Regions from separate parts of the Micromonospora sp. CNZ286 genome, predicted to be linked through region 1. Evidence: riboswitches for the same ligand, from Rfam matches in the RefSeq annotation. Region 1 holds a riboswitch; each other region holds the start of a gene.
The links. Region 1 has a riboswitch for cyclic di-AMP ahead of FHX31_RS29555 (C40 family peptidase). Riboswitches for the same ligand answer to the same signal wherever they lie in the genome.
Positions count from the first base shown of each region.

Region 2: it holds a riboswitch for cyclic di-AMP, as region 1 does, so the genes downstream of both, FHX31_RS13335 (LysM peptidoglycan-binding domain-containing protein) here and FHX31_RS29555 (C40 family peptidase) in region 1, are expected to answer to the same signal.
Region 3: it holds a riboswitch for cyclic di-AMP, as region 1 does, so the genes downstream of both, FHX31_RS27300 (coiled-coil domain-containing protein) here and FHX31_RS29555 (C40 family peptidase) in region 1, are expected to answer to the same signal.
Region 4: it holds a riboswitch for cyclic di-AMP, as region 1 does, so the genes downstream of both, FHX31_RS20380 (C39 family peptidase) here and FHX31_RS29555 (C40 family peptidase) in region 1, are expected to answer to the same signal.

Region 1 covers NZ_JACHIZ010000001.1:6,563,373-6,570,913, forward strand. The annotation lists gene FHX31_RS29530 (hypothetical protein) at 1-296, opposite strand, end outside; tRNA gene FHX31_RS29535 (tRNA-Gly) at 746-819, opposite strand; gene FHX31_RS29540 (zinc metalloprotease) at 1,064-2,056, shown strand; gene FHX31_RS29545 (pyridoxamine 5'-phosphate oxidase family protein) at 2,126-2,671, opposite strand; gene dcd (dCTP deaminase) at 2,750-3,328, shown strand; gene FHX31_RS29555 (C40 family peptidase) at 3,393-4,424, opposite strand; cyclic di-AMP (ydaO/yuaA leader) riboswitch at 4,438-4,572, opposite strand; gene FHX31_RS29560 (N-acetylmuramoyl-L-alanine amidase) at 4,811-6,844, shown strand; gene FHX31_RS29565 (C40 family peptidase) at 6,915-7,541, opposite strand, start outside.
Region 2 covers NZ_JACHIZ010000001.1:2,966,859-2,974,399, reverse strand. The annotation lists gene FHX31_RS13350 (transglycosylase domain-containing protein) at 1-804, shown strand, start outside; gene FHX31_RS13345 (M4 family metallopeptidase) at 1,217-3,280, shown strand; gene FHX31_RS13340 (YbaB/EbfC family nucleoid-associated protein) at 3,379-3,828, opposite strand; gene FHX31_RS13335 (LysM peptidoglycan-binding domain-containing protein) at 4,017-4,676, opposite strand; cyclic di-AMP (ydaO/yuaA leader) riboswitch at 4,675-4,820, opposite strand; gene FHX31_RS13330 (LLM class flavin-dependent oxidoreductase) at 4,991-6,553, shown strand; gene FHX31_RS13325 (winged helix-turn-helix transcriptional regulator) at 6,600-7,076, shown strand; gene FHX31_RS13320 (SDR family oxidoreductase) at 7,108-7,541, shown strand, end outside.
Region 3 covers NZ_JACHIZ010000001.1:6,115,602-6,123,142, reverse strand. The annotation lists gene FHX31_RS27305 (carbonic anhydrase) at 1-631, shown strand, start outside; gene FHX31_RS27300 (coiled-coil domain-containing protein) at 689-1,717, opposite strand; cyclic di-AMP (ydaO/yuaA leader) riboswitch at 1,722-1,852, opposite strand; gene FHX31_RS27295 (YibE/F family protein) at 2,007-3,281, opposite strand; gene FHX31_RS27290 (SHOCT domain-containing protein) at 3,445-3,654, opposite strand; gene FHX31_RS27285 (metal-sensitive transcriptional regulator) at 3,781-4,080, opposite strand; gene FHX31_RS27280 (heavy-metal-associated domain-containing protein) at 4,161-4,367, shown strand; gene FHX31_RS27275 (hypothetical protein) at 4,404-5,384, shown strand; gene FHX31_RS27270 (heavy metal translocating P-type ATPase) at 5,402-7,541, shown strand, end outside.
Region 4 covers NZ_JACHIZ010000001.1:4,677,886-4,685,426, reverse strand. The annotation lists gene FHX31_RS20395 (acyltransferase family protein) at 1-1,090, shown strand, start outside; gene FHX31_RS20390 (hypothetical protein) at 1,171-1,515, shown strand; gene FHX31_RS20385 (hypothetical protein) at 1,651-2,415, shown strand; cyclic di-AMP (ydaO/yuaA leader) riboswitch at 2,724-2,866, shown strand; gene FHX31_RS20380 (C39 family peptidase) at 3,071-3,913, shown strand; gene FHX31_RS20375 (alpha/beta fold hydrolase) at 4,298-5,044, shown strand; gene FHX31_RS20370 (CDP-glycerol glycerophosphotransferase family protein) at 5,084-6,760, opposite strand; gene FHX31_RS20365 (bifunctional cytidylyltransferase/SDR family oxidoreductase) at 6,780-7,541, opposite strand, start outside.

The DNA of each region.
Region 1 (7,541 bases):
CCGTCCAGGATCTCTTCCTTCCGGACGTCATAATCAGAACTTCCGTAACTGTCGACCAGTTCCGCGAGGAGGTTCGCGACCTCGCCGAGGTCGAGGTATCGAAAGCCTTCCACAGCACGCCGGAAATCGTCCGGCTCGAGAACTTCCACCGCGAAACCCAGGCCACCACCCATGACAGCATTGAAGACACGGTGTACGTGCGAGAGCTTTTCCACCCCGACGGGCGTGCCGACCGGCACAACGCCCTCGGCCCCGTAGTCCACTGCCTCGTTGAACACGTCATTCATCGACTTCATCAACACTCCCCGATCCCGGAGCACCCTGCCGCGTCTGAGGTGTCCGCCCCAACAAACTGCGCTTCATGGCTCAACCGGAGCAGCCAGCAGCCCCCGCGGAGCCGGAGGTTCTGAGATAAGGCGGCGCTGAAGCACCTGTCAGCTTCACGGGTAGCAGTGCCCTCACAAAGACGCCCACCTCGGGCACCTGCATCATCACCGGAGCGTCAGGCGTCGCGTGGCTCGGCCACGCCCCGGATACCCGGTGTCGCTCGGGGTTGTCGGGAACTGGATCAGGCAGCCGGAACCGCGCCTGGCGGTCACGGTCACGCCGTTCGTGAGGCTGATCAGATCGGCCCACGACGTCCCCTCCATCGCTAGTGGGGCCGCGGCCTACCAACCACGGGACAGGTGGTCCGTGGAACATCGAAGGCCCTGACCGGACTCGCGTCCCGGTCAGGGCCTTCGGTTGGAGCGGGTGACGGGAATCGAACCCGCACTGTCAGCTTGGGAAGCTGATGTTCTGCCATTGAACTACACCCGCAGGCGGCACCACTCTACCTGAAGGTCACCACCCCTGTGCATCCAGGTGCCCGCGCGCCACTTCGGCGAGGTGGCGGTATCGACGAGCGGTTGACCCCGCCACCTCCCCGAGCTGGAGTGGATCAAGCACCAAGGTCGGCAACGTATGGGCGTTCTCAAATGCGTCGATGGGATGTAACGTCTGCCCCACGTTTCCGAACCGGCGTGACACACCCCCTGGCACGCCGTCAGAAAGAGGTGGGCCCATGGGACTCCGTCCCAACCTGCTGACCCGGCGTACCGCCGGTGTCGCGACGTCGACCCTCGCGCTGCTGCTCAGCACCGCCGCCGTCGGCGTCGTCCCCGCTGCTTCGGCCTTCTCGGCCGCCCCGGCCGGCGTCTGCGCCGAGCCGGCCGACGCCCACGCCGACGAACACGCGAACGCGCGCGTCGCGAAGGGCGGCAACGCCAAGCTCGACCCCAACCACCTGACCGCCAAGCAGGTCCGTGACCGTGAGGCCGACCTCGCCGCCGCGCAGCGCGAGCGGGCAAGCTTCCGGACCGGCGCCGTCGCCCCGCTGGCCACCGTGACCATCCCGGTCGTCGTGCACGTCATCCAGGAGAACAGCACCCGGGCCGGCGGCAACATCACCGACTCGATGATCAACCAGCAGATCACCGTGCTGAACCAGTCGTACGCGGGCTCGACCGGCGGCGCCGCCACCGCTTTCGGGTTCCAGCTCACGAAGATCAACCGGGTGACGAACCCGTCGTGGTACCCGATCGTGCAGGGCTCCTCCGCCGAGCGCTCGATGAAGACCTCGCTGCGTGAGGGCGGCAAGAACACGCTGAACATCTACCTCGGCGAGCTGAGCAACGGCCTGCTGGGCTGGGCGACGTTCCCGAAGAGGACGCTGGACAAGATGGACGGCGTGGTCGTGCTGAACGAGTCGCTGCCCGGCGGCACCGCGACCAACTACAACCAGGGTGACACCGGCACCCACGAGGTCGGCCACTGGCTGAACCTCTACCACACCTTCCAGGGCGGCTGCTCCGGCTCGGGCGACAGCGTCTCCGACACCCCGGCCGAGGCGTCCCCGGCGTACCAGTGCCCGACCGGCCGCGACACCTGCTCGACCGCCGGCAAGGACCCGATCACCAACTTCATGGACTACACGTACGACTCCTGCATGTACCAGTTCACCGCCGGCCAGGCGAGCCGCATGCTCACCGCGTGGAACGCCTACCGCGCAGCCTGACCGTCGTACCGCGTACCGGTGCCGGCCCTGTCCTCGGACGGGGCCGGCACCGTTTCGTCGTGGGCCGGGTCAGGCGGCCGGGCGGCGGGTGTCGAAGCCGTGCCGGCCACGCCGCCCCTCGGCGGCGAGCGGGTCACGCCGGGCGGGTTCGGCCCCGCGCGGATCGAGCCAGACCCGCACCTGCGGCGGGGCGGCGCCGGGCTGGGCCACCGGATCACGGCGGGTCAGCATCGCCGCCTCGACGGTGAACTCGAACAGCCGCCAGTCGCCCTGCGGTGACGCGCGGCCGATCCGGGCCAGGCGGGCCACCGTGGCGGGGTCGGTCACCGGCCGGGCGCGGCCTGCGACGTACGCCTCGTCGTCGCTCTCCTCCGGCGGGAACGAGTGCAGCGCGTAGCGGCCGTCGCGTTCGAGGTCGCGGCGCTTCGGCGAGTCGATGACGAAGCACCAGAGGCCGTCGGCGGTGAACACCGGGGAGACCGGGTGGACCCGGGGGCCACCGTCGGCGCGGACCGTGGCGAGGTAGCCGAAGCCCGGCCCGTACTGCTGCATCAGGAGGCGGATCTCGTCGGCGAGGCGGGGCTCGTCGGCGGCGAATTCGGACCAGGAAGCCATGTGGACACTCTATCGAACACGTGTACGAAGATGTAGTGCGACACGCAGGTCACCGGCACCTGTCGCTATGGTGTTCCGATGCTGCTCTCCGACCGCGACCTGGTCTCCGAGATCAAGGCCGGCACGCTCGCGCTGGAGCCCTTCGAGCCCACGCTGGTGCAGCCGTCGAGCATCGACGTACGCCTGGACCGGCTGTTCCGGGTCTTCAACAACCACCTCTACACGCACATCGACCCGTCGATCCAGCAGGACGACCTGACCTCGATGGTGGAGGTGCCGGAGGGGCAGCCGTTCGTGCTGCACCCGGGCGAGTTCGTGCTCGCCTCCACCCTTGAGGTGATCTCGCTGGGTGACCAGCTCGCCGGCCGGCTGGAGGGCAAGTCGAGCCTCGGGCGGCTGGGGCTGCTGACCCACTCGACCGCCGGCTTCATCGACCCGGGTTTCTCCGGTCACGTCACGCTGGAGCTGTCGAACGTGGCGAACCTGCCGATCACGCTCTGGCCGGGCATGAAGATCGGCCAGCTCTGCATCTTCCGGCTCTCCTCGCCGGCCGAGCACCCGTACGGCTCGGCCGTCTACGGGTCGCGTTACCAGGGGCAGCGCGGACCGACGCCGAGCCGGTCCTGGCAGAGCTGGCGCACCTGGCCGACCCGCTGACGGCGCCCACAGTTGTTAATAGGGGCCCCCTCCTCTACCGGAGGCGTTAAGAGGGGGCCCTTCCTTACACCCGGCCGTAGCTGTTGATGTCGCCGTCGTCGACCCGCTTCATGGTGATGGGCTTGCCGGACTGGGAGGCGTGCACCACCCAGCCGTCGCCCACGTACATCGCCACGTGGTGCAGGTCGCTGTAGTAGAAGACGAGGTCACCGGCGCGCAGCTCGGCCCGGCTCACCCGCTTCGTCATGCCGTGCTGCTGGCGCGCGTTGTGCGGCAGCGAGACACCGCCCTTGGCCCAGGCCGCCATGGTCAGGCCCGAGCAGTCGAAGTGATCCGGCCCGGCCGCGCCCCACACGTAGATCTTGCCGATCTGGGCGCAGGCGAACTTGACCGCCGCTCCGGCCGCGCCACCGGGGTAACCGGCGGGGCAGGGCGCCGGGCGCAGCGGGCCGCCGCCACCGTTGCCGTACACCTTGAGCCGCAGCTTCTGCAGCCGGGCGATCTCGGCGTCGATCTGCTTCTTCTTCGCCGCGAGCTGGGCCTCGGTACGCGCCAGTCCGGCGATCATCTCGTCCAGCGGCTTCTTCTTCGCCGCCAGTTCGTCGCGCAGCGCGGCGACGGAGCGCACCTGCTCGTGCTGGCGGTGGGCGAAGCGGTCGAGCAGTTCCAGGCCGTTGACCAGGTCACCGGGTGAGCGGCTGCCCAGCAGCGCGTTGACGGTGGAGAGGTTGTCACCCTTGTAGGCGTCGGCGGCGAGTCCGCCGACCTGGCCGAGCGCGGCGTCCACCCGGGCCTGGAGGGGTGCGATCTGCCGGCCGAGCGCGTCAGCCTGCTTGCGCCGCGCGGCGAGCTGCTCACGTACGGCGTTGACCTGTTCGATGACCGGTTCGAGTTTGTTCCAGTCGCGGTCGATCTGCGCCTCGATCTCGGCGACCGAGGGTTCGGCGTGTGCCGCCGTGGCGCCGCCGGTCAGGACGACTGCGGTGCCGACGAGGGCGGCGAGGGCTGTGGTGAAGCGGGACCAGCGGGTACGCGGCACAGCCGTGGAGCGGTCGACCGACCGGCTCGACGACGGCCGCGGGGCATGGAGTGCCACCGGGCGTCCGTACTCCTTCTTCCGTACCGCCTACCGGGTTAGCTGACGGATTCGGGCGGGAAGGGAGCCGCCCTACCGCATCGCTGCGGATTCACCCCAGGTACCTGGTTCCCCGGCTCGCCCGGAGGCGACTCGGCGGTGTCGGACCGTCACCGACCGGGTTGGACGGTGAGACGTGCGGCCGACGATTCACCAGAGTAGGGACCACCGTTATCGATCCGCAACTTCCAGCGCCGTGACACTCCGTACGCGATGAGGCGCCGCACCCCGGTCGGAGGTGAAATTTTCTTTCAAGGCTGATTACTCACTGGAAAGGTATTGACCCTCGCGGGTGTGCGGAGTGAGGGTGGAAACGCAGTGACCCCCATCCCTGTCCAGGAGGTTCGATGCACCTCTCCGCCCCGCCGTCGGGCAGACGGATACTGCTCGCCGCCGCAGTGGCGACAGCCACCGCGCTGGCGACGACCGGCCCGGTGACCGCCGCGCCGGACACGTCCGCGCCCGCGAGCGACCGGCAACAACAATACGCCGCCGCCGCGGCCGAGTACGGCGTACCGCAGAACGTGCTGCTCGGTGTCTCCTATCTGGAGTCCCGCTGGGACACCCACACCGGGCAGCCGAGCACCAGCGGCGGCTACGGCCCGATGCACCTGACCGACGCCGCGCACATCCTCGCCATGCCGGGCAGCGCCCACGTCGACGAGGACGAGGACCCGCGCGGCGACGACTCCCGCCCGCTGAAGCTCGATCCGGCCACCGCGGCCGCACCGGAGCGGGAGACCCCGCTGCCGCCCGCCTCGCTCCAGACGCTCGACGCCGCCGCCGCGCTCACCGGGCTCGACGCGGGCACGCTGCGCACCGACCCGGCCGCGAACATCCGCGGTGGCGCCGCGCTGCTGGCGTCGTACCAGAAGGCTCTGGGTGGGCCGGTCGGCGCCGGCACCGACCCGGCGGCCTGGTACGGCGCGGTGGCCCGGTACTCCGGCGCGGACACCTCCGACGCCGCGGCGGCCTTCGCCGACGAGGTCTACGACCAGCTCGGCCAGGGCGCCAGCCGCACCACCGACGACGGCCAGCGGGTCACGCTCGCCGCCACCGCCGCGAAGCCGGACCGTTCCCGCCTGGCCCGACTCGGCCTGCGCAACGCCGAGCGGCCGGACGGGCTGGAGTGCCCGGTACGGCTGGCCTGCGAGTGGATCCCCGCGCCCTACGAGCAGCTCAGCGACGACCCGGGCGACTACGGCAACCACGACCTGGGCGACCGGCCGAAGCAGCAGAAGATCGAGTACATCGTCATCCACGACACCGAGGGCTACTTCGGCCCGAGCGTCGACCTGGTGAAGCGGGCCGACTACCTGGGCTGGCACTACACGCTGCGCTCGGTGGACGGCTACATCGCCCAGCACATCAAGACCAAGGACGTCGGCTGGCACGCCGGCAACTGGTACGTCAACGCCAAGTCCATCGGCCTGGAGCACGAGGGCTTCGCCGGTCAGGGCACCTGGTACACCGAGGCGATGTACCGCACCTCCGCCAAGCTGGTGCGTCACCTGGCGCTGAAGCTCGGCATCCCGATGGACCGGCAGCACATCATCGGCCACGACAACGTGCCCGGCATCACCGCCGCCAACGTGGGCGGCATGCACTGGGATCCGGGACCGTACTGGGACTGGTCGCACTACTTCGACCTCATGAAGGCGCCGTTCCGCAGCACCGGCACGCCCCGTACCGGCCTGGTCACCATCGACCCGGACTTCGCCACCAACCGGCCGGCGTTCTTCGGCTGCAACCAGCAGCCGCCGGGCGTCCCGACGCCCCGGCCGCCGGCGCAGCCGTGCCCGTCGCGCGGCTCCTCGTCGGTGATCCTGCGGACCGCGCCGAGCCCGGACGCCCCGCTCGTCAACGACCTCGGGCTGCGCCCGGACGGCGCGCCGGACACCATGTACATCTCCGACCACGGCGCCCGCGCCTCCGCCGGTCAGACGTACGCGCTCGCCGGCCGCCAGGGCGACTGGACGGCGATCTGGTACCTCGGTCAGAAGGCGTGGTTCCTCAACCCGGCCTCCGCGCCGACGGCCAAGTGGGCCACCGGCTTCGTCGTGACGCCGCGGCCCGGCAAGGCCACCATCCCGGTGTACGGGCGGGCCTACCCGGAGCAGGCCGCCTACCCGGACACCATCCCGTACCAGACCATCTCGCCGCTTCAGTACACGTTCGCCGCCGGCCAGCGGTACGCGGTGGGCGGGGTGCTGCCCGGCGAGTACTACCGGGCGGTCTCGTTCGACGGTTCGGCACCGGGTGACCGGACCGTGGTCCGCGGCGAGAACCGCTACGTGCAGGTCCAGTTCGGTCACCGGATCATGTTCGTGAACCTGGACGACGTGCTGATCCTGCCGTCCCCGGTCGGCGCGCCGCGCTGACCCGGCACCGCACACGGGAAGGCCCCCGGTCCGCGTGGACCGGGGGCCTTCTCGCTGCCCGGGTTCCGGGTCAGGCGACCCGGACGAAGCCGGCGATCGGCATCGTGCTGATGCTCGACACCTGGACCGGTTTGCCGGTACGTGGCGCGTGCACCATCACCCCGTTGCCGAGATAGAGCCCGACGTGGTGCAGGTCGGAGCCGAAGAACACCAGGTCACCGGGGCGGGCCTCGGAGCGGGAGATCCTGCGGCCCTCGTTCCACTGCGCGCCGGTGAAGTGGGTCAGCGAGATGCCCGCCGCCTTGTACGCGTACTGGGTGAGACCGGAGCAGTCGAACGAGTTCGGGCCGGTGGCGCCCCACACGTACGGGTCACCGACCTGGGCGCACGCCGTCTTGATGGCGGTCCGCGCGGCGCTGCTCACCACGCCGTCGACGGCGGGGCAGCCTGCCGGGCGGATCGAGGTCACCGGCAGCATGGCGGTCAGCCGCTTGATCTCCGAGTCGATCTGCTTCTTCTTCGCCGCGAGATCGTTCTGCTGCTTGATCTCCAGCGCGATCAGCGCGTCGAGCTTCTCCTTCTGCTTGTTGTACTCGTCGCGCACCTTGAGCACACCGGCGATCTGGCGACGCTGGTCCTCGGCGATCCGGTCCAGCATGACCAGTTGCTCGGCCAGCGCGCCCGGCTTGGAGTTCAC
Region 2 (7,541 bases), 3.6 Mb from region 1:
GAGTCGATGTGGGAGACGGTGCGGGGCAATCCCCGGCCGCAGCGCGTCGACCTGCGCAGCGACCCGGCCGACGAGGTGGCGAAGCGGTTCTCCACCGAGGTCGGGATCGGGCAGTACGGCATCACCGTGCAGGACCACGCGAACGGGATGGCGACGTTCGCGGCCGGCGGCAAGCGTGCCGACGCGCACTTCGTCCGGTCGGTGACCAAGGACGACGAGGAGGTGTGGACCGAGCAGCTCCGTACGACGGACCTGGGCCTGGACCGGGAGGCGATCGACCAGCTCGACTGGACGCTGCGCCGTGTGCGGGCCGCCGAGCTGGGCAACGGCTGGGACTCCGCCGGGAAGACCGGCACCTGGCAGGCCGGGCAGAGCACCACGCAGAACGTGCACACCTGGATGGTCGGCTGGACCGGCGCGCTCGCCTCGGCCGTCTGGCTGGGCACCACCGACGGCAAGCCGCTGCGGACCAGGGGCGGCAGCTACGAGGTGTACGGCTCGACCGGCGCCGCGCCGATCTGGCGGCAGTTCATGACCCGGGCCACCGCGGCCATGAAGCTCGACCCGGACAAGTACCGCTTCGGTCAGCCGAAGTTCCCCGGCGAGACCCCGGAGCCGACCCGGTCGGCGCCTCCGCCGGCGACCACCGCCGCGCCGACGCCGTCGGAGTCGCCGAGCCCGAGCCCGTCCTCGTCGAGCCCGAGCCCGGACCCGACCGGGCGGCCGACCTCGCGGCCGACGCTGACGCCGTCGCTGCCGCCGCTGCCCACCGTGTCGCCGACGCGGACCCGCGGCCCACGCTGACCCGGCCGGGCGGCGGTCCGGCCGCCGCCCGGCCGCGCTGACGGCGGCCTCGCGTCTATGCGCGCCATTCGCACACAGCGGCAACGTCCGCAATTTGCACCGGCGTCCATCCATCGTCGGCGATGTTCGCCCTGATCAGGGCCTATTGAAGATCATGGTTGCCTGGATCGGCGCGCGCGGCGGCGCGCCCGACTGTCAGTCGTTGCCCAGGTCACCCATTGCTCCGGGCTCGGGCGGCGTGTGATTGTGCACCAGCGAGCCGCCGACCCCCGGCGAATCGCGACGGTCGATCTGTCGACCCGGAGCCACGCCGGCAGCTCCGGTGACCGGCCGTCACCCTGCCTCGCACCACCGCGCCGCCCGTCCCCACCGGGCTCCGTGCGGCGCGCCTGTAGAACAGGAGCAAACCCCCGTGAAACTCTCACCTCGCCTCGCCGCGCTCACCGGCGCGGCCGCGGCCGGCCTGCTCGCCGCAGGCACCGCCGCCGCCGTGCAGGCCGCGCCACCCGGACCCGCCGCCCCCGACCCGGCGCAGGCCCGCGCGACCGCCGCCGACTCGGCCCGCGCCCTGGTCGCGAACCGCCCCGCCTACCTGCAGGCCGGCTCCGACGACGCGTTCGTCCAGAAGCCGGTCATCTCCTCCGAGGGCACCCAGTACGTACCCTACGAGCGCACCTACAAGGGCCTCCCGGTGGTCGGCGGCGACTTCGTGCTCGCCACGGACTCGGCCGGCAACCTGAAGTACGCCTCGGTCGCCCAGCAGCGGCCCATCGGCGCCCTCGCCACCACGCCCGCGCTGACTCCGGCCGCCGCCGCGAAGACGGCGCGCGCCCAGCTCAAGACCGTGAACGCGGTCGAGGGCACCACGCTCGTGGTCTACACGCTCGGCGCCGCACCGGCGCTGGCCTGGGAGACCACTGTTCGCGGCACCGGCGCGGACGGGCCGAGCCGGCTCACCGTCGACGTCGACGCCCGCACCGGCGCGGTCCTGCGCAAGCAGGAGCACGTCGTCCGCGGCACCGGCACCGGAGCCTGGAACGGGCCCAGCCCGCTCACGCTCAACACCACCCAGTCGGGCTCCACGTACACCATGAAGGACCCGACCGTCACCAACCTGAGCTGCCAGGACGCGGCCAACAACACCACGTTCAGCGGCTCCGACGACGTGTGGGGCAACGGCACCGCCACCAACAAGGAGACCGGCTGCGTGGACGCGTTGTTCTCCGCGCAGACCGAGCACAAGATGCTCGCCCAGTGGCTGGGCCGCAACGGCGCCAACGGCAACGGCGGCTACTGGCCGATCCGGGTGGGCCTCAACGACCAGAACGCCTACTACGACGGCAGCCAGGTGCAGATCGGCAAGAACACCGCCGGCCAGTGGATCGGCTCGCTGGACGTGGTGGCGCACGAGATCGGCCACGGCATCGACGACAACACCCCGGGCGGCATCTCCGGCGGCGGCACCCAGGAGTTCGTGGCTGACACGTTCGGCGCGGCCACCGAGTGGTTCGCCAACGAGCCGTCCAGCTACGACGCGCCGGACTTCCTGGTCGGCGAGAAGATCAACCTGGTCGGCTCCGGCCCGATCCGCAACATGTACAACCCGTCGGCGCTCGGCGACCCGAACTGCTACTCCAGCAGCATCCCGTCGACCGAGGTGCACGCCGCGGCCGGCCCGGGCAACCACTGGTTCTACCTGCTCGCCAACGGCAGCAGCCCGACCAACGGGCAGCCGTCCAGCTCGACCTGCAACGGCAGCAGCGTGACCGGCCTGGGCATCCAGAAGGCCATGAAGATCATGTACAACGGCATGCTGCTGAAGACCTCGTCCTCGTCGTACCTGAAGTACCGCACCTGGACGCTGCAGGCGGCGAAGAACCTCTACCCGGGCAGCTGCGCGGAGTTCAACACGGTCAAGGCGGCCTGGGACGCGGTGAGCGTGCCGGCCCAGTCCGGTGACCCGACCTGCGCCGGCGGCACCCCGACGCCCACCCCGAGCACCACGACCACCCCGCCGTCGGGCGGCTGCTCCGGCAACAAGCTCGCCAACCCGGGCTTCGAGTCCGGCAACGTGAGCTGGAGCGCCTCGTCCGGCGTCATCACCACCGACAGCGGCCAGGCCGCGCACGGCGGCTCGTACAAGGCGTGGCTGGACGGGTACGGCTCGTCGCACACCGACACGCTCAGCCAGTCGGTGACGATCCCGGCCGGATGCCGGGCGACGTTGAGCTTCTGGCTGCACATCGACAGCGCGGAGTCGACCACCAGCACCGCGTACGACAAGCTCACCGTCAAGGCGGGCAGCACCACGCTGGCCACGTACTCCAACCTGAACAAGGCCACCGGCTACGTGCAGCGGTCCTTCGACATCTCGTCGCTCGCAGGCACCACGGCGACCATCTCGTTCAGCGGCGTGGAGGACAGCTCGTTGCAGACGTCCTTCGTCGTCGACGACACCGCGGTCACCCTGAGCTGACCGTGGCGTGCGCGGCCGGTCGTCGTCCTCCCGGCGGCCGGCCGCCTCGCCGTGTCAGGCCCGGCGTCCCGCCGTGTCAGGCCGGCCGTTTCGCCGTGTCAGGCCCGGCGCGCGCCCTGGGACGCGGTGCCGCGGTCGCGGTGGATCCGCGCGGCCGCCTCGTGCATCGCGCGGCCGAACAGCTCGGCCTGGTCGCCCATGCTGCCGAGCCGGGCGGCGAGCGCGTCGGCGTCGGCCCGCGCCGACGCGCTGACCCGGGCGTCCAGCTCGGACAGCGCGGCGTTGGCGGCGGTGACGAAGTGTCCGCAGAGGACGTCGAAGGGCTCGCCGGCCAGTTCCGGGTCGATCGTCACGGAATCCAGCCGGCCACCCTGGACGGCGACCGCGCGGACCCGGCCGCCGGCGGCCGTGCCCTCGGCGCGCAGCAGGTCGCCGGGCTCGCCGTCGGCGTGCGCCGACGCCCGGGAGCGCATCGCGGTGAGCGCCTGCTGCGTGCGGGTCAGCAGCTCGTCGATGCTCGCGGCCGCCGAGAACGGGTCGTTGGTCATATCCGCGCTTTCTTCACGTCTTAGCCGAGCATCGTGACACTAGCAACCGGCTCCGACGAATCGCGGTCACCGCCGTCGCGGACCGTCTCCCGGACGCCGGGAGCAGGCCGGACACCGTCGACGCGGCGTGTCGCGGACGGGGCGGACGCCCGGCCGGGTCGCCCCGGCCGGGCGTTCTCGGACCGCTGTCAGCGCAGCCGCAGCCGCTGACCGGGGAAGATCAGGCCGGGGTCGTCGCCGACCACTGCGCGGTTGCGCTCGTGCAGGGCGCGCCAGCCGCCGTCGACGCGCTGCGTCACGGCGATCTCCGACAGCGTGTCCCCACGCCGGACCAGGTACGTCCCGGCGCCGGACGACGGCTGCGGCGCCACTGTCGTCGTGGCGCGCTCCGGCGCGGCCCTGCGGGTGGCCGCCCGCTCCGGCGCGGCCTCGCGCGTGGCGGCCCGCTTCGGGGCCGCCTTTGTGGTGGCCCGCTCGGACCGGGTCGCCGCGCTCGCCGAGCCGCCCTTCTTGCCGCAGACCGGCCACGCGCCGATGCCCTGGCCGCGCCGCACCTTCTCCGCGACGGCGATCTGCTCGGACCGGCTGGCCAGGTCGGCGCGGGCGGCGTACTTCTTGCCGCCGTAGCCGTTCCAGGTGGCGCGGGAGAACTGGAGCCCGCCGTAGTAGCCGTTGCCGGTGTTGATCTTCCAGTTGCCGCCTGACTCGCAGCGCGCGACCGCGTCCCAGTTGACGCCCGCGCTGGCCGGGGCGGCCGGGCCGAAGAGGGTCGCGGCGCCGACGGCGGCGCCGGCCAGAACCGCCCCGAGAGCGGTACGGCGGCTTCGGGCTGAGTATTCAGTTGCCATGTGGATTCCTCCACGCCGACGAGGTGAGCTGTCGGGTTCGGGCCGAGGAGCCCGGCCGCCGGTGGCGGCTTCACCCCGAGGTGACGATGCACCGTGGAACGTGTGGTTCCCCCGCTCCCGCGCGAGGTTCGGTTACCGGGGACGGCGGCGGGATTTGGCGTTTCCGGCCCGCGGTGTCCGCGTCTGCGAACGAAACCGACGCTAGGAGCGATTTGTGACGATCATCCACTTCTTGTGATGCTCTTCACCCGGCCGGGCTACCGGCGGCGGCGCTACGGTGGCAGGGCCAGGCAAGATCACGGGAGGGCGGACGGATGACCGATCACGGACACGAGCTGACCTTCGGCGGCTTCCTCACCCCCGCCGCCGGGCAGCCCGACCAGGTGGTGGCGCTCGCCCGGCTCTGCGAGCAGGTCGGGCTGGACCTGGTCACGTTCCAGGACCACCCGTACCAGCCGGGCTTCCTGGACACCTGGACGCTGATGTCCTACGTGGGCGCCGCCACCGAGCGCATCCGCCTGGCCGGCAACGTACTCAACCTGCCGCTGCGCCAGCCGGTGGTGCTGGCCCGCAGCGTCGCCAGCCTGGACCTGCTCACCGGCGGCCGGGTCGAGCTGGGACTCGGCGCGGGCGCGTTCTGGGACGCGATCGAGGCGGCGGGCGGGCGGCGCCTGTCCCCCGGCGCCGCCGTCGACGCCCTCGACGAGGCGATCCGGGTGATCCGCGAGGTCTGGGACACCGGCAGCCGCGGCATGATCCGTGTCGACGGCGAGCACTACCGGGTGGTCGGCGCCAAGCGCGGCCCGGTGCCCGCGCATCCGGTCGGCATCTGGGTCGGCGCCTACAAGCCGCGCATGCTGCGCCTGGTGGGCCGCGCCGCGGACGGCTGGCTGCCGTCCCTGTCGTACCTGCCCAAGGGCCCCGACGAGCTGCCCGCCCTGAACGCGCTCGTGGACGAGGGCGCCCAGGCCGCCGGGCGCGACCCGGCCGCGATCCGCCGCATGCTCAACGTGACCGGCGCGTTCGCCCGCTCGTCGGCCGGTTTCCTGACCGGGCCGCCGGAGCAGTGGGTGGAGGAACTGGCCGGGCTCACTCTGGAGCACGGCATCACCACGTTCATCCTCGGCAGCGACGAGCCGCGCGCGATCCAGATCTTCGGCCAGGAGGTGGCGCCCGCGGTCCGGGAGCTGGTCGCCGCCGAGCGCGCCACGCCCGCCGGCGGCGCCCGGGAGGCCGCCGACGAGCCGACCACCGCCGGCGGCCCGAGCATGCTCGGCGTCACCCCCACCCCCGACCCGGGGGTACGCCTGAGCGCGCGCCGCCCGTGGGACGAGTCCACCCGCCCGAGCGCTCCGCCGCCGCCGGCCGGACACGTCTACCCGGCCCGGGGACAGGCCGCCGGGCAGCACCTGGTGGACGTGCACGACCATCTGCGCCAGGAGCTGGCCCAGGTGCGCGACCTGCTGGAACAGGTCAAGCAGGGCTCGGTCTCGCCGGGCCGGGCGCGGGCCGCGCTCAACGAGATGACCATGCGGCAGAACAACTGGACGCTCGGGGCGTACTGCGCGGCCTACTGCACGATGGTCACCCAGCACCACGGGCTGGAGGACGCCTCGGTCTTCCCGCACCTGCGCCGCTCAGAGGCCGGGCTGGCCGCGGTGCTGGACCGCCTCGAGGAGGAGCACGTGGTGATCCACGGGGTGGTGGAGAGCGTCGACCGGGCGCTCGTGGAGCTGGTCCGGCGGCCCGGCGACTTCACGCAGCTCCAGGAGGCGGTGGACCTGCTCACCGACATGCTGCTGTCGCACCTGTCGTACGAGGAGCACCAGATCGTCGAGCCGCTGGCCCGGCACGGGTTCTTCCCCGGCCAGCTGTGAGGTAGCTGACTTCTGCTTTCTTAAGTCAGGGGGTACCGTCGACGCCATGACGGACCTCCTTGCGCAGCGTGACTCCTGGTCCACCGCCAACTGCTCGATCGCCCGGGCGCTGGAGGTGGTCGGCAACCGCACCACGCTGCTCCTGCTGCGGGAGGCGTCGTTCGGCACCCGCCGCTTCGACGACTTCGCCCGGCGGGTCGGCGTCAGCGAGCCGGTGGCCGCCGCACGCCTCAAGCAGCTCGTCGCCGACGGGCTGCTCGACCGGCGTCCCTACCGGGAGCCCGGGCAGCGCACCCGCGACGAGTACGTGCTCACTGCGAAGGGAAGCGACCTGATCCCGGTGCTCGTCGCGCTGCGGCAGTGGGGCGACACGTACGCCGCCGACGAGGCGGGCCCGGCGGTGCGGGTGGCCCACGAGCAGTGCGGCGCCGCGGTGCACGCCCGGCTGCGCTGCGGCGCGGGGCACGACGTACCCCCCGGCGAGCTGGCCGTCCTGCCCGGTCCGGGCCTGCTGTCCGCCTGACCCCTCCCTTCCCCACACCTCGGAGCGAGACATGAAGATCGCTGGAAGCACCGCCCTGGTCACCGGCGCCAACCGCGGCTTGGGCCGGCACCTGGCCGCCGAACTCGTCGCACGCGGCGCCACCGTCTGGGCCGGCGCCCGCAACCCGGACACCGTGGACCTGCCCGGAGTCACCCCGGTACGCCTCGACATCACCGACCCCGAGTCGGTGGCCGCCGCCGCGCAGCGGGCCGGGGACGTGACGCTGCTGGTCAACAGCGCCGGCGTGAGCACCGGCACCGACCTGCTCGACGGCGACCTCGCGCAGATCCGGCTGGAGATGGAGACGCACTACCTCGGCACGCTGTCGGTGGTACGGGCGTTCGCGCCGCAGATCGTGGCCAACGGCGGCGGCACGATCCTCAACGTGCTGTCGGCGCTGTCCTGGTTCACGTTCCCCGGCGTCGGCGCGTACGGCGCGGCGAA
Region 3 (7,541 bases), 450 kb from region 1:
GGCACTGACCGAACTGCGTGCCGGTAATCACCGGTTCGTCACGGGCGCCCCGCAGCATCCGAATCAGGACGCCGGGCACCGGGCGGCTGTGGCCGACGGCCAGCACCCGTTCGCGGTGATCGTCGGCTGCTCCGACTCGCGGCTCGCCGCCGAGATCATCTTCGACCGCGGTCTCGGTGACCTCTTCGTGGTACGTACCGCCGGGCACACCGCCGGGCCGGAGGTGCTCGGCAGCGTCGAGTACGCCGTCACCGTGCTCGGCACCCCGCTCGTGGTGGTGCTCGGGCACGACTCCTGCGGCGCGGTCCAGGCCGCCCGGGAGGGGGTCCGGACCGGCGCCGCCCCGGCCGGGCACCTGGGCGCTGTGGTGGACGCGGTCTCGCCGAGCCTGCTGCGCGCCGCCCGCCAGGGGGTCGAGGACCTCGACGGCATCATCGACGTCCACATCGCGCAGACCGTGGAGACGCTGCTGGCCCGGTCCGCCGTGCTGGCCGAGCGGGTGGCCGCCGGGCGGTGCACGGTGGTGGGCATGTCGTACCGGCTCGCCGGTGGCGAGGTGCGGACCGTGGCGCAGGCCCCGGCCCCGCTGCCCGCCCCGGCCGCGCCCGCCGACCCGGCGCTGGCGAGCTGACCCGTACGGACGAGAAAAGGGGCCGCCCGAGGGCGGCCCCTTTTCGTGGTGTCCGGGTCAGAGCATCGACATGTGGACGTGGTCGGTGTGGTTCGAGGGTCCGCTGTACGAACTCCAGCCGGTGGCCGGGAACCAGATCTGCCGGTTCCAGATGACGTAGTAGATGCCCAGCCGGTCGGCGTTGCGGATGAGGAAGGCGGCCACCTCGTTGCCGTACCGGCGGGTGTCGTTGTTGTGCCAGGGCGCGAAGCCGCTGTTCTGGAGCGACCAGTCGCACGCCTTGCCCTTGGGGTGCTCCCACGGCCCGCCGGGCCGGTAGCAGCCCACGAAGCGCTTGAAGCCCGCGCGCCGGACCTCCTTGTACGCGTGCAGCGTGCGCGGCGTGACGCAGCCCGAGGTGGTCGGGTCGTCCTCGCTGCACGACTCCGCCTTCCACCCGCCGTCGGCGGTGCGGCCGGGGCCGATCTTGGCGACCGGTGAGGTGGCGGAGACCAGGCCGCCGGTGAAGCCGAGACCGCCGACGAGCTTCAGCGCGCGCTCGGCCTGCACCTTCTCGCGCTCCATCGCGTTCTTCTGCTTCTCCTGCTCGCGCACCTCGGCGTCGAGCGCGATCTTGGCCTGCTCGGCGCGGGTCTTGACCGCGTTGATGGCTGCCAGGCGCTGCGCGTTGAGGAGGTTCAGCTCGTCCAGGGCGTTGACCCGGCGGACGAACGAGTCGGGTGAGTTGCTCTCCAGCAGCATCGCCATCGCGCCCATCCGGCCGGTCCGGTAGGACTGGGCAGCGAGCTGGTTGACCTGCGGGCTGAGCGCTTCGAGCTCGGCCTGTGCCGTCTTCACCTCGGCCGCCAGCCGCCGCTGGCGGTCCTGGGACTTGGCGAGCTTCGCCTTGGCCTGGAGGAAGGCCCGGTTGGCGGCGTCGATCGCCTCGGTGATGAGCGGCGGTTCGCCGTCCTCCTCGTGTCCCGAGGGGTTGCCGGGGGCCGCCGCGGTGGGGGCCGCGGTCGCCGGGGTCGGCCCGGCCAGCACGGCCAGCGAGGCCAGCACGGCCACCACGGGTGTCAGCCAGCGGCGCAGGGGTGCCGTCACAGTGTTCCCTTCCGTCGGCCGCCGACCGGGTTAGCTGACGGGTTCGGGACGGAAGTGGCCCCTACCGCTGTCGCGGATTCACCCCATGTACCTGGTTCCCCGGTTCGCCCGCAGGCGATTGGGCGGCGGCACCGCTGGCGCCGGTGCGCGCCTTCGGCGGTGACCGGCAGCGAGGTTACCTGACAGCACTCCTGAGGATCTACGTCCGGAAGCCGACCATTAGCGAGATTTCGCCGTGGCGCACCGTGACCAGCGTCGCGTTTGAAATCGATGGTCACGCTGCGGAGTGTCACCATGCGGCCTCCGTACTCTTCCCGCCGCCCAGGGCCTCCAGCGCGTCGTCGCGTCCGGCCGGCGGCCGGGCCGCGGGTGGCGCCGGCTCCGCGCCGCGCGAGCGCCGCCCGGCGGTGGTCACGATCGCGGCCAGTCCGGTCGTCAGCGGTACGGCGGCGATCAGGCCGAGCGTCGCCACCGCGCTGCGGACGATCTCCTGGGCGAGGAACTCGCTGGTGAGGATCTCACTCACCGGGCGGGAGTCGGCAACCAGGAGGAGCAGCAGCGGCAGCGAGGCGCCCGCGTACGCCAGCACGATGGTGTTGACGGTGGATGCGATGTGGGCCCGGCCGACCCGGGTCGCCGCCCGGTAGAGCTGCCGCCGGGACAGTCCGGGGTTGGCGTGCGCCAGTTCGGTGACGGTGGCCGCCTGGGTGACTGTGACGTCGTCCAGCACGCCCAGCGAGCCGATGATGATGCCGGCCAGCAGCAGCCCGTGCAGGTCCACGTCGCCCTGGAACATGGACAGCGTGGTGGCGTCCTCGCTGCCGAAGCCGGTCAGGTGGGTGGCGGACGTGGCGAGCAGGCCGAGCACGCCGGTGACCACCAGGCTGCCGAGCGTGCCGAGCACCGCGACCGACGTCTGCGCGGTGATCCCGTGGGTCAGGTAGAGCACCACGAACATGATCAACGCGGCGCCCACGATCGCGACCAGCAGCGGCGGCTGGCCGGCGCCGATGCCCGGCAGCACGAAGCCGAGGAGGATGGCGAAGCTGGCCACCAGGCCGCCGAGCGCGGCGAGCCCGCGCCACCGGCCGAACGCCACGATCGCGGCGGCGAACAGCACCATCAGCCAGATCAGCGGCGTGCCGCGCTGGTGCTCGGCGATGTTGTAGGACTTCACCGCCGGGTCGGCCGGGTCGGTCAGCTCGACCAGGACGACCTCGTCGCCGACCGCGACCCGGGGTGCGCCCGGCCCGGCCGGGATCGGCGTCTCGACCTGCCGGCCCGCGTCCGGGCCCTGCTCGGCGGTGACCGTCACCGTGCCGCAGGGGCCACCCCCGCCCTCCGGGGCCTCCGGGGTCGGTGGGCAGGGCTCGGTGACCACCCGGGTCACGGTGCCGTGGTAGCGGGGGACGTCAGCGCCGCCGACCGGCTCCCGGTCCTGCCCGGGCCAGAGCACCAGCGCCGCGATCACTGTGAGCGCGAACAGCGGCACCACCACGGCGACGAGCAGCCGTCGTACGCCCGGCGGCGCGGCGGGTGCGGGGCGGGTGTGGTCGGCACCCATGGCGTCTCTCCCAACGGTCGCGGCGACGCCTGGTCCGCCGGACCGGTCTGGTCACCGGCCGGCGCGGACGTGTCGACCACGTCCGGGTCGTCGCCCGGCCATGGTAGGCAGCCCGGCCGGCCGCTCCCGGGCGGCGCGACCGGTGACGCGCGCCCCGCTCGGGTCAGGCCAGGCCCGCCCGGCGCCGCCGGTACTCGTCCTCGTCGATCTCGCCGCGGGCGTACCGCTCGTCCAGGATGCGCCGGGCCGTCGTCGGGCCCAGGTACTGCGGGTCGGTCCACCGCACGGCCGCCCAGACGAGCCCCGCCAGCACCCCGAGCACCAGCAGAGACCAGATCCACATCCAGCCCATCATCGGGCTCTGCCACATCATCGGGCCGCCCTCCGTCCGTCGCCGCGGGTCCGCCGGTCCGGCCTGCCCGCCACTTCGACGGTACGTCCGCCCGGGCGCGTCGGCACGGGTCGATGTGCCCTGGTCCCGAGGGCCGGAGGTCCCCGCTCAGCCGCGCTTCATCAGGCGCCCGACGGCGGCCATCATCTCGGTCGCCATCTCGTCGGCCCGGCCCTCGGCGGCGCCCTCGTGCATGCAGTGCCGGGCGTGGCCGTCGAGCAGGCCCAGGCCGACCTTGTCCAGCGCCGCCTGGATGGCCGAGATCTGGGTCAGCACGTCGATGCAGTAACGGTCGTCCTCGACCATCTTCTCGATGCCACGGACCTGGCCCTCGATCCGGCGGAGCCGGGCGAGGAGTTGGTCCTTGCTGGCGGTGTAGCCCCGGGTCGGGCTGGACGGCGCGGTCATGAAACCGAGGATAGCGTACCCCTCGGGGGTATGCTAACGTTCGGGACGTACCCCTGGGGGGTATCAGATCGGAGGGCGAGATGGAGACCACCTACCAGGTGAACGGCATGACCTGCGGGCACTGCGTCAACTCGGTGAGCACCGAGCTGAGCGCACTTCCGGGCGTCACCGACGTCCAGGTCGACCTGGCCGGCGGCCGGGTCACCGTCACCAGTCAGAACCCGCTGGACGTGGACGCGGTCCGCGCGGCGGTCGACGAGGCCGGTTACGACCTCGTCGGTGCGTGACGGGTCCGGCGGACCCGCGACAACCGAGGAGACACCATGAACACGGCGACGAAGCTCAGCGGCTTCGCGCTCGGCCTCGTGGCGGTGTTCGGCGCGGCGTACGGGATCGGCAACCTGGCCGATCCCGTCGCCCCGGCCGCCGAGACCCGACACGACGACACCGACAGCGACCACGGGGCCGGCGACACCGGCCACGGTGACGAGAGCCAGGCGGGCGGCGCCTCCGCGCACCTGCCCGGCGGGCTGCTCGTCTCCGAGCGCGGCTACACGTTCCAGCCCGCCGGCGCCCCGGCCGGGCAGTTCGCCTTCCGGATCACCGGCCCGGACGGCGCGCCGGTCACCCGCTTCGAGGTGGCCCACGACAAGCGCATGCACCTGATCGTCGCCCGCCGGGACCTCTCCGGGTTCCGGCACGTCCACCCGGAGATGGCCGGCGACGGCACCTGGCGGGTGCCCTCACCGCTCGGCGGCCCCGGCGTCTGGCGGGCGTTCGCCGACTTCACCCCCGAAGGCGGCGAGCCGCTGACGCTCGGCCTGGACGTCACGGTCCCCGGCGAGCTGACCGCCCGGCCGCTGCCGGCGCCGGCGACCAGCACCACCGTCGACGGCTACACGGTCACCCTGACCGGCACGCCGGAGCCGGGCCGCACCAGCCGGCTCACGCTCTCCGTCAGCCGTGACGGGCGGCCGGTCACCGACCTCGCGCCCTACCTCGGTGCGTACGGGCACCTGGTGGCGCTGCGGCAGGGCGACCTGGCGTACCTGCACGTGCACCCGGAGGGCACGCCCGGCGACGGGCGGACACCTGCCGGTCCGGCGATCACGTTCGCCGCCGAGGTGCCCTCGGCCGGGGCGTACCGTCTCTACCTGGACTTCCGGCACGGCGACGCGGTGCACACCGCCGAGTTCACCGTCCTGGCCGGCGACCGGACCGCGCCGGTGCCCACCGCGCCGGCCCCCACCACCGCACCGACCCCGGACGCCGGACACGGCACCCCGGGTCACGGGCACAGTTGAGCGCCGGAGGTGCCGCGATGACTGCCACGGGAAAGGCGCTGCCCACCGCGCCGAACCTGATCGAACTGGCGATCGGCGGGATGACCTGCGCGTCCTGCGCCGCCCGGATCGAGAAGAAGCTCAACCGGATGGACGGCGTCGAGGCGACTGTGAACTACGCCACCGAGAAGGCCACCGTCCGGTACGCCGACGACATCGCGCCGGCCGACCTGATCGCCACCGTCGAGAAGACCGGCTACACCGCTGTGGTGCCGCCGCCGCCCGAGCAGGCGGAGGCGGCAGCGGCCGGGGAGCCGGTGGACGAACTGCGCACCGCGCGTACCCGGCTCTGGGTCTCCGCCGTGCTCACCCTGCCGGTGATCGTGCTCGCCATGGTTCCGGCCTGGCAGTTCGACTACTGGCAGTGGGCCTCGCTCACCCTGGCCGCCCCGGTGGTGGTCTGGGGCGGGCTGCCGTTCCACCGCGCCGCGCTGATCAACCTGCGGCACGGCGCGGCGACCATGGACACGCTCGTCTCGCTCGGCACGCTGGCCGCGTTCGGCTGGTCGCTCTGGGCGCTGTTCCTCGGCGACGCCGGCATGCCCGGGATGAAGCACCCGTTCAGCCTCGACATCACCCGCGGCGACGGTGCCGGCAACATCTACCTGGAGGCCGCCGCCGGGGTGACCGTGTTCATCCTGGCCGGGCGGTACTTCGAGGCGCGCTCCAAGCGCACCGCCGGGTCGGCGCTGCGCGCCCTGCTCGAACTCGGCGCCAAGGACGTGGCGGTGCTGCGCGACGGGCAGGAGACCCGGATCCCGGTCGGCCGGCTCGCGGTCGGGGACCGGTTCGTGGTCCGGCCCGGCGAGAAGATCGCCACGGACGGTGTGGTCGAGGAGGGTACGTCCGCAGTCGACGCCAGCATGCTCACCGGCGAGTCGGTGCCGGTCGAGGTGGGCCAGGGCGACGCCGTGGTCGGTGCCACGGTGAACGCGGGCGGCCGGCTGGTGGTCCGTGCCACCCGGGTCGGCGGGGACACCCAGCTCGCCCAGATGGCGCGACTCGTGGAGCAGGCACAGACCGGCAAGGCGGCGGTGCAGCGGCTCGCCGACCGGATCTCCGGCGTCTTCGTGCCGATCGTGATCGCGCTGGCCGCCGGCACGCTCGGCTGGTGGCTCGGCACCGGCTCCGGGCCGACCGCCGCGTTCACCGCCGCGGTGGCCGTCCTGATCATCGCCTGCCCGTGCGCGCTCGGCCTGGCCACCCCGACCGCGCTGCTCGTCGGCACCGGGCGCGGCGCGCAGCTCGGCGTGCTGATCAAGGGGCCGGAGGTGCTGGAGTCCACCCGCCGGGTCGACACAGTGGTGCTGGACAAGACCGGCACCGTCACCACCGGCCGGATGGCGCTGGCCGAGGTGCTGCCCGCCGACGGCGAGGACGCCGACGAACTGCTCCGGGTGGCCGGCGCGCTGGAGGCCGCCTCCGAGCACCCGATCGCGCGGGCCGTCGCCGAGGCCGCGGCCGAGGCCGGACCGCTGCCTCCGGTCGGCGAGTTCGCCAACGCCGAAGGGCTGGGCGTGACCGGCACCGTCGACGGCCGGACCGTGGTGGTCGGCCGGGCCCGGCTGCTGCGGGAGCGGGGTCTCGACGTACCCGAGGAGGTCGAGCGGGCCGCGACCGGCGCGGAGGCCGCCGGGCGGACGGCGATCCTGGCCGGCTGGGACGGGCGGGCCCGGGGCGTGCTCGCGGTGGCCGACGCGGTGAAGCCGACCAGCCGGGCTGCTGTCGCGCGGCTGCGTGAGCTGGGCCTGAAGCCGGTGCTGCTCACCGGCGACAACACCACTGTGGCGAAGGCGGTGGCGGCCGAGGTCGGCATCGACGAGGTGATCGCGGAGGTGCTGCCCGCCGACAAGGTCGACGTGGTCGAGCGGCTCCAGCGGGAGGGCCGCGTGGTCGCCATGGTCGGCGACGGGGTGAACGACGCCGCCGCGCTGGCCCGGGCCGATCTCGGGCTGGCCATGGGCACCGGCACGGACGCGGCCATCGAGGCGGCCGACCTGACGCTGGTCCGGGGCGACCTGATGGCCGCCGCGGACGCCATCCGGCTCTCCCGGCGGACGCTGGCGATCATCAAGGGCAACCTGTTCTGGGCGTTCGCCTACAACGTCGCGGCGCTGC
Region 4 (7,541 bases), 1.9 Mb from region 1:
GCCCCTGGTCGACAAGGCGTTCAGCCTGGGCCTGTCCGGCGTCGAGTTCTTCTTCATCCTCAGCGGGTTCGTGCTGGTCTGGTCGTACCGGGACGGGGAGCGCGCGTGGACGTTCCTGCGCCGCCGGTTCGCCAAGATCTACCCGAACCACGTGGTGACGTTCGTCGCGGCGCTGGCCGTAGCGGCCTGGTTCGCCGACCCGGTCGTGCCGTGGGCCGCGATCGCCAACTTCTTCCTGGTCCAGGCGTGGATCCCGCTGGGCGGCTACTTCTACAGCGTCAACAACGTGAGCTGGTCGCTCTCCTGCGAGCTGGCCTTCTACCTGTGCCTGCCGCTCGTGGTGCCGTGGCTGCGCCGGGCCCGTACCGGCGTGCTGCGGACCGTGCTGGTCGCGGCACCACTGCTCATCCTGGCGCTGTGGCCCGGCCAGCAGCTCGTGCCGGAGGAGCAGCGGTGGTGGTTCACCCAGATCTTCCCGGTGACCCGGTCGCTGGAGTTCTGGATGGGCGTGGCCGCTGCCGAGCTGATGCGCCGGCACCGCTGGCGCGGACCGAACCTCGCCGCCGCCACCGGGATCTTCGTCGCCACCTGGGTGGTCGCCGCGCTGTGGATCCCGGCCGAGTTCTGGGCGGCGCTGCTCGCTGTCGCGTACCTCCTGGTCATCGCCGCCGCGGCGGACGCCGACGTGCGCGGCCGCCCCACCCCCTGGCGGTCCCGGGCGATGGTCTGGCTCGGTGAGGTCTCGTTCGCCTTCTACCTGGTGCACGTGCTCGTCATGGTCACAGTGCTGCGGCTGACCGGGCACTGGGGGACCGGGCTGCCCGGCTGGCGCGGCCCGGTCGCGGTGCTCGGCTTCCTGGTGGTCACGCTCGCGCTGGCCGCCGCGCTGCACCGTTGGGTGGAGACACCGATGATGCGCCTGCTCGGCCCGTCCCGCCGGGCCCGCGCGGCGTCGCGCGCACCGGCCGTGCCGGCTCCGCGCGAGCCCGCCGAGGCCGCCACCAGCCCGGCCGCCGCCGACGGCGGCGTGAGGCCCGTCACCGGTCCGGCCGAGGACATCGAGTACGCCGGGCGGCGTCGCCCGGACTGACACGCGCACACGTCCGCCGGTCGATCCGCGACACGCCGTGCGGCGGTGCGTTCGTGGGGGATCGGCGGTAATTTGTACCCGTGCTTCCGATCGCGCTCACCTGCCCCGTGTGGTGGGTGGCGCGCTGGACCGCCCGGATGCTCGCCAGTCTCGCCGTGGTCGTCGCCTGTTCGTTCGGCGCCGCCACGCTGCCGGCCGGTGTCGCCGCTGCCGCCCCGGCTCCGGCGGTCGCCGCCTCGACGTACACGGTCACCGGCGCCTCGACCGCGACGCGGCCGGAGGCCGACCGCGTGGCCGAGCGGCAGGCCGCTCCCGCCGGGGTTCCGGCGCCCGCGCCCCGGGCGGCCGCCCCGGCCGTCGTGGAGCCGGTCCCGGCCGGACGGGCCGTCGCACCGGCCGGCCCGCGGGCACCGCCCGCCCGCTGACCCGCTCACGGGCCGCGCCCGTTCTCCGCACCCACCGCACGTCATCCCCGCACCCGCCCCGGCGGCTCTTCACCGGCCCGCCCCGGCGAGGTCGTGCGGGTCCTCCCGCCAGGTCCTTCCCGTGAGGTGCCGACCATGTCGCAGACCGCTCTGTACCACTTCCTCACCTCCGTGCCCGAGGCCGCCGCCATCTGGTCCTTCCTCCTGCTGCTCGCCTTGGGCCTGCTCGCCGCGCTCGTCGCCCGGCCCGAACGCAACCCCGCGCCGGAGACCGCACCCGAGCCGCCCGACGCCGACGCCGCCCGCCGCGACGACCTGATCCGGTACGCCGAGGAGGTGGCGGTTGCCGCCGCCGGGGCTGCCCAGACGGCCCGTCGCCGCCGGGAGCAGTGGCTGGCCGCGCAGGACGAGGCGGACCGGGCCTGGACCGCGTACGACGAGGCGGACGCCGCCGCCCGCCGCCTCGCCGGCGCCGCCGCGCTGGCCGCGCCCCGCACGCCACGAACCCCTGCGGAGTACGCGGCCCGTGAGCGCTGGCTGCGCCACGCCGCCATGACGGCGCACTGGCGGGGCGACCTGACCGCCCGTCAGCTCGCCGACGTGCTGGCGCGCCGCAACGGGTGGGATCCGCGCCGGCACCCGGCCGAGCAGGAGATCGTGCTGGCCCGCACCGTCAGGGACGGGCGCCGGGCCGGATGGGAGAGCGCCGCCGCGCGGGAGCGGGCGGCCTGGCGGGACGCGGAACTGGCCGCCGAGGCCGCCCGGACACTCGCCGCCGAGGCGTACGCGGCCACCGTGGCGCTGCGGCCCGCCCCGGCGTACCGGAGCGCGATGGCGAGCGCCCAGCCGGTGCCCGCGACGGTCCGTAACGCCCGCTGGCGCCCGGCCCGGGTCGGCTGAGACGGCCGTCTCGACCGAATCGTTACCCGGAACGTGGTGAGCCCGGTCACCCGGTTCACCGAAACGGGCGCCGGGCGCAGAACGGGTCATCGAGTATCGCGATTGCCGGCCGGGTGGTCGCCGTCTGTCCGCTTTCCGCCACCGGGCGCCGTCGAAACTGCTTGTCCCATTGAGTGAAGTCAGTAACCGGGTGTTCCGAAATCCGTTACCACGGATCACGTTTACGCAGGTGGGAGCGCTTGGCAGGGGGCATACCCACCGGTAGTGTCGGCGCGTCCGATGCGGTAATCGATCGCCGACGGCGACGCCGCACCGACCCGCCTAATCGTGTTCCACGAACCGGGGACCCATGAGCACCATCGGGGTGAATCCGCGAGCCCACGGCCCGCGGTAGGGCGTACTTCCCGCCCGAATCCGTCAGCTAACCCGGTCGGCGGCCACGGAAGGAGTACCCCGCGTGCCCACCCCTCGATCGTCCCCCCGCCTCCACGGCGAAGCGGTGCCCGCGCGCGCCTGACGCGCGACCGGCAACCGCCCTCTGGGCGCCCGGCATCACGGGCGTTCCCGATCCCCCGGCCATCCGGCCCCGCCAGCACGTGTGAGTTCCTCCGCGTGCCGGGCCGGCGTGTGCCGCTCACGCCCCGTGGAGGATTTCGTGAAGCACCACCTGAAGCGTCAGCTGCGACGGATCGTCACCGAACGCCCGTACCAGATCATCGCCGGATCGGCCGCCGCGCTCGTGCTGGCCGCCGGCGCCGGCACCGTCGCCACCGCCGGTGACGACGCCCCGGTCCAGGAGAACACCGCCGCGGTCGCCGACCTCGGCGCCGCCCGCCTCGGCGAGCAGCCCGCCAGCCGCAGCGAGGCCCGCATCGCCGTACCGCAGGCATCGCCCAGCGCCTCCGCCACGCCCAGCGCGTCGCCGAGCGCCTCCCCGTCCGCGAAGGCCGCTGCCGACCCGGACACCACGCCCAAGGCCAAGCCGAAGCCGCCGTCGAGCAAGTCGCTCGACTACGACTACCAGGCGCAGATCAACTACTTCTACTGCGGCCCGGCCGCCGTGCGCAACGCGCTCAGCGCCGCCGGCATCGAGCGCAGCCAGGACGCGCTCGCCGGCCCCCTCGGCACCACCGAGATGGGCACCAACTCGGCCGAGGACACCACCCGTGTGCTCAACCAGCAGGTCAAGGGCAACCCGTACCGGACCCGCATGATTCCCGGCTCGGCCACCCCGGCCCAGATGGACCGCCTCCAGGCCGACGTGGTCGAGGCGATCAGCAACGGCCGCGGGGTCGTCGCGAACGTCGCCGGTACGGCCACCGACACCAACGGCGGCTGGCACTCGTTCCCTGGTGGCCACTACGTCGCGGTGGTCGGCTACAAGGACGACGGCCGGACCGTACGGATCGCCGACTCGGCCGACCCGTCGCTGCCCTCGTACTGGATCACCACGATCGACCTGGCGCACTGGATCGCCAGCCGCGGCTACTCCGCCTGACCGTCCCGCACACCCGAAGGCCGGCACCCCACCCCGGGGTGCCGGCCTTCCCTGTCCCGCCCTCCCTCGCCCCCGTCCCCGCCCCGCCCGGCCCTGGCGCGGCCCTCACGCCGCCTTGGCGCGCCGATCTTGGACTTGTGGCGCCCAGTTTGTCTGGCTCGCCCGCTATGGAAGGTGCCACAACTCCAAGATCGACGGTGGGGGGAGTGTGGGCGGCCGGAGCCGGGGCGAGGGGGCGCCAGGGGCGAGGACGGCGCGGGGCGAGGGCCGCGCGCGGGGGCGAGGGCGGACCGGGGGCGGGGTGTGGGCGAGCCGGGGCGAGGGTGGGGCGGGTCGGCGGGTTCGGTCTCGCGTGTCCGGGGCGGGCGGTGGCAGACTGCGCCAATGGGCGATGCGACGGGGAAGCGGCACCTGATTCTCCTGCACGGCATGGGTGCCACAGGCGAGGTGTGGCTGCCCTGGGCGCCGCTGCTGGAACGCCGCTGGCCCGGCCGCTGGCTCGCCCCCGACCTGGCGGGTCACGGCTGGTCGCCGCCGCTCGACGGCTACTCGTTCGAGGCCCTGGCCCAGCGCGTGGTCGACGGGCTCGGCCCGGTCCGGCTCGGCCCCGAGGACCGGCTGGTGCTGCTCGGGCACTCGCTCGGCGGGGTGGTGGCGCTGGCGCTCGCGGCCCGGCAGCGAGGGCTTCCGGTCGACGCGGTGGTGGGGCTCGGCATCAAGGCGGTCTGGTCCCCGGCCGAGCTGGCGAAGTCGGCGGAACTGGCCGCCCGGCCGGTCACCTGGTTCGCCACCCGTGACGAGGCGGCCCGCCGCTACCTGCGCGTGTCCGGGCTCGCCGGGCTGTTCGCCCCGGACCATCCGGTGGTGGAGGCGGGGCTGCGGCGGGAGGACGGCCGCTGGCGGCTCGCCATGGACCCGGCGGCGTTCGCGGTCGGGGAGCCCCGGCTGCCGGTGCTGCTGGCCGCCACCGATGTGCCGGTGCTGCTGGCCCGGGGCGAGCTGGACCCGATGGTGACCGACGCGCAGCTCAAGGAACTGGGCGTGCCGGTGGCCACGCTGCCCGGGCTGGGCCACAACGCGCACGTCGAGGACCCGGCGGCGGTGCTCGCCCTGCTCGACCCGTACCTCTGAGCGGGGGCGAGCCGGCCCGCGACGGGCCGGCTCGCGTTTCTAGCCGGCCGCGCGCGGCCCCGGGACCGCCCAGTCGGGTTCCAGCTCCCGGCGGGCGGCGGACAGGAACGCCTCGGCGTAGGCGTCGGCGGGGAAGTCGCCCAGGTAGCGGGTCCGCGCCGTCCAGCGCTGTGCCGCCTTCGGGTCGGCGTCGAGCAGGTCGGTGAGCACCTCGTCCACGTTGGACATGTCACGCCGCAGCACGTAGCCGGACGCCGCGAGCGGGAACCGCTCGACGAAGTGCTCGCCGTCGGCGCCGGTGTCGGTGACCGCGTACGGCTTGCCGGAGTAGAGCCAGTCGGAGATGACCCCTGACACGTCGGAGACCAGCGCGTCGGCGCGGTTGACGCACTCGGTGAGCGTCAGCTCGCGGGCCGCGGCGGCGCCCCACAGGTGCGGCCGGCCGGTCTTCGCCCGGTCCGCGGCGAGCAGTTCGGTGAGCCGGGCGAACTGGCGGGCCGAGGCCGGGTTCTTGCCGGTGTACGGGTGGGCGCGCAGGATCACCGCGGCGCCCCTGTCGATCAACCGGCGGATCAGCGTCTCGGCCACCGGCAGCGAGCAGTAGTTCGCGTCGGCGTGGTGCCCGGTCCAGGTCGGGGTGTAGAGGACCGTGGGGTGCGCCGCCGAGGTGACCGGCTCCCGGCGTACCTCGATCGCCTCGACCTGGGGCCGGCCGACCACGACGAACTTGTCGGCGGGGATCTCCACGCCGGCGCGGGCGTACCTGTCGATCGCGGCCTGCCCGGCCACGAAGATCTTGTCGAAGATGGCCGAGACCGGGTTGGCGCTGGGGGCCTTGTCGCTGTCGCCGTGGTGCAGCTGCACGTGGGTGAGCTGGTTGAACCGGATCAGGTGGGCGTTCTTCGCGCCGTGGTTGACGTAGAACGCGACCCGCAGGCTGGGCACCAGCGCCTCGTCGAGCGCCTTCAGGGTTGGGCAGAGGACCACCGGCGCGCGGGTGGCGGCGTCCACCGCGGGCAGGAGCTCCGGCTCGCGCAGCACCACCACGAACGGGCGGCCGATCCGTTCCAGGTACGGCAGCCACATGGTGACCTGGTACTCCGAGCCGGGTGGCGCGGAGAAGTGCAGCACGAACTCGGGCTGGTGGCGGCGCAGTGCCCGGCCGACCGGGCCGCCTCCGGCGGGCGGCCGGAACCGGCGCCGGGCGAGGTCCAGCGCGACCGCCCCGCATCCGGCGCCGACGAGCAGCGCGGCGACCAGCGCCGTCCAGGCGGGCAGCGTCAGGGCGGCGGCGAGCGCCACCACGGCGAGCAGCACCAGCAGCGCGTCGCCGAGCCGGGCGGCGACCACGGGTGTCCACGTGCGGACCGGGAGGTTCGCCGCCCGGATCTCCAGTGCGCCGGCCTGCCGCAGCGGGCCGACCAGCAGCACCAGGCCGAGCAGGACCAGCGCGGTGGCGGCGAGCGCCGGGTCGAAGCCGTCGTCGAGGCGCCGGGCGTAGCCGACCAGGATGCCGGCGGCGACGAGCACCGTCTCGGCGAGACCGTCGGCGGACGGCCGGACCCGGCGCTCCCAGGCGGTGGCGGCCAGCGCCGCGACCGCCAGGGCCAGGCCCCAGCCGGTGGCGCCGGTGAGCGCCACGACGAGGAAGGCCAGCACCGCCAGCCCGGTGGTCAGCCCCCGGGCGAGCAGCTTGCGGACCAGGTCACCACGCATCTGGTACGTCCCGTCGGGTTCAGGCGTCGGCGGACAGTTCGGACCGGTGCGGGCCCGGCTGCGCCGGTACGGCGGCCACCTGCTCGCCGGGGGACCGGCGCACGTCGACCACCTGGCCGGTCAGGTCGGAGATCAGCACGTCCAGGGACGCCTGCGCGACCGCCTCGGAGGAGAGCAGCGTGTGCTCCGGCTCCTCGCCGAACGCCCGCGTCCGCATCGGGGTGGCGGTGCGTTCCGGGTTGACGCAGTTGACCCGTACGCCGAACTCGGCCCACTCGTCGGCGAGCGCCTGGGTCAGGTTGACCAGCGCGGCCTTGGTGGCCGAGTAGAGCGCGTAGCGGGCCCGGCCCCGGGTGTAGGAGCTGGACGTGTAGAGCAGCAACTGGCCCTTTGTCTGCTGGAGGTACGGCAGGGACTGGCGCGCGATGGTGACCGGCCCGACGAAGTTGACGTGCAGGAGACGGTCCATCGTCTCGGAGTCCATCTCGGCCAGCGCGCCCTTCTCCAGGATGCCGGCGGTGACCACCACGTGGTCGATCCGGCCGGTGGCCTCGAACGCGGTCTTCAGCGCGGCGGCCACGTCCTCGGCGCGCTCGACGTGCGTGCCGGTGGTGGAGCGGCTGAACGGGAAGACCTGGGCGCCGTAGCCGCGGGCCAGTTCGGCCAGGTCGTGGCCGATGCCGTAGCTGCCGCCGAAGACCACGATGGTCCGGCCGGTCAGCTCCTCGGCGTAGCTGCGGTGGTCGGTCAGCCGGGGCGCCTGCGCGGCGGCGAGCTGGAA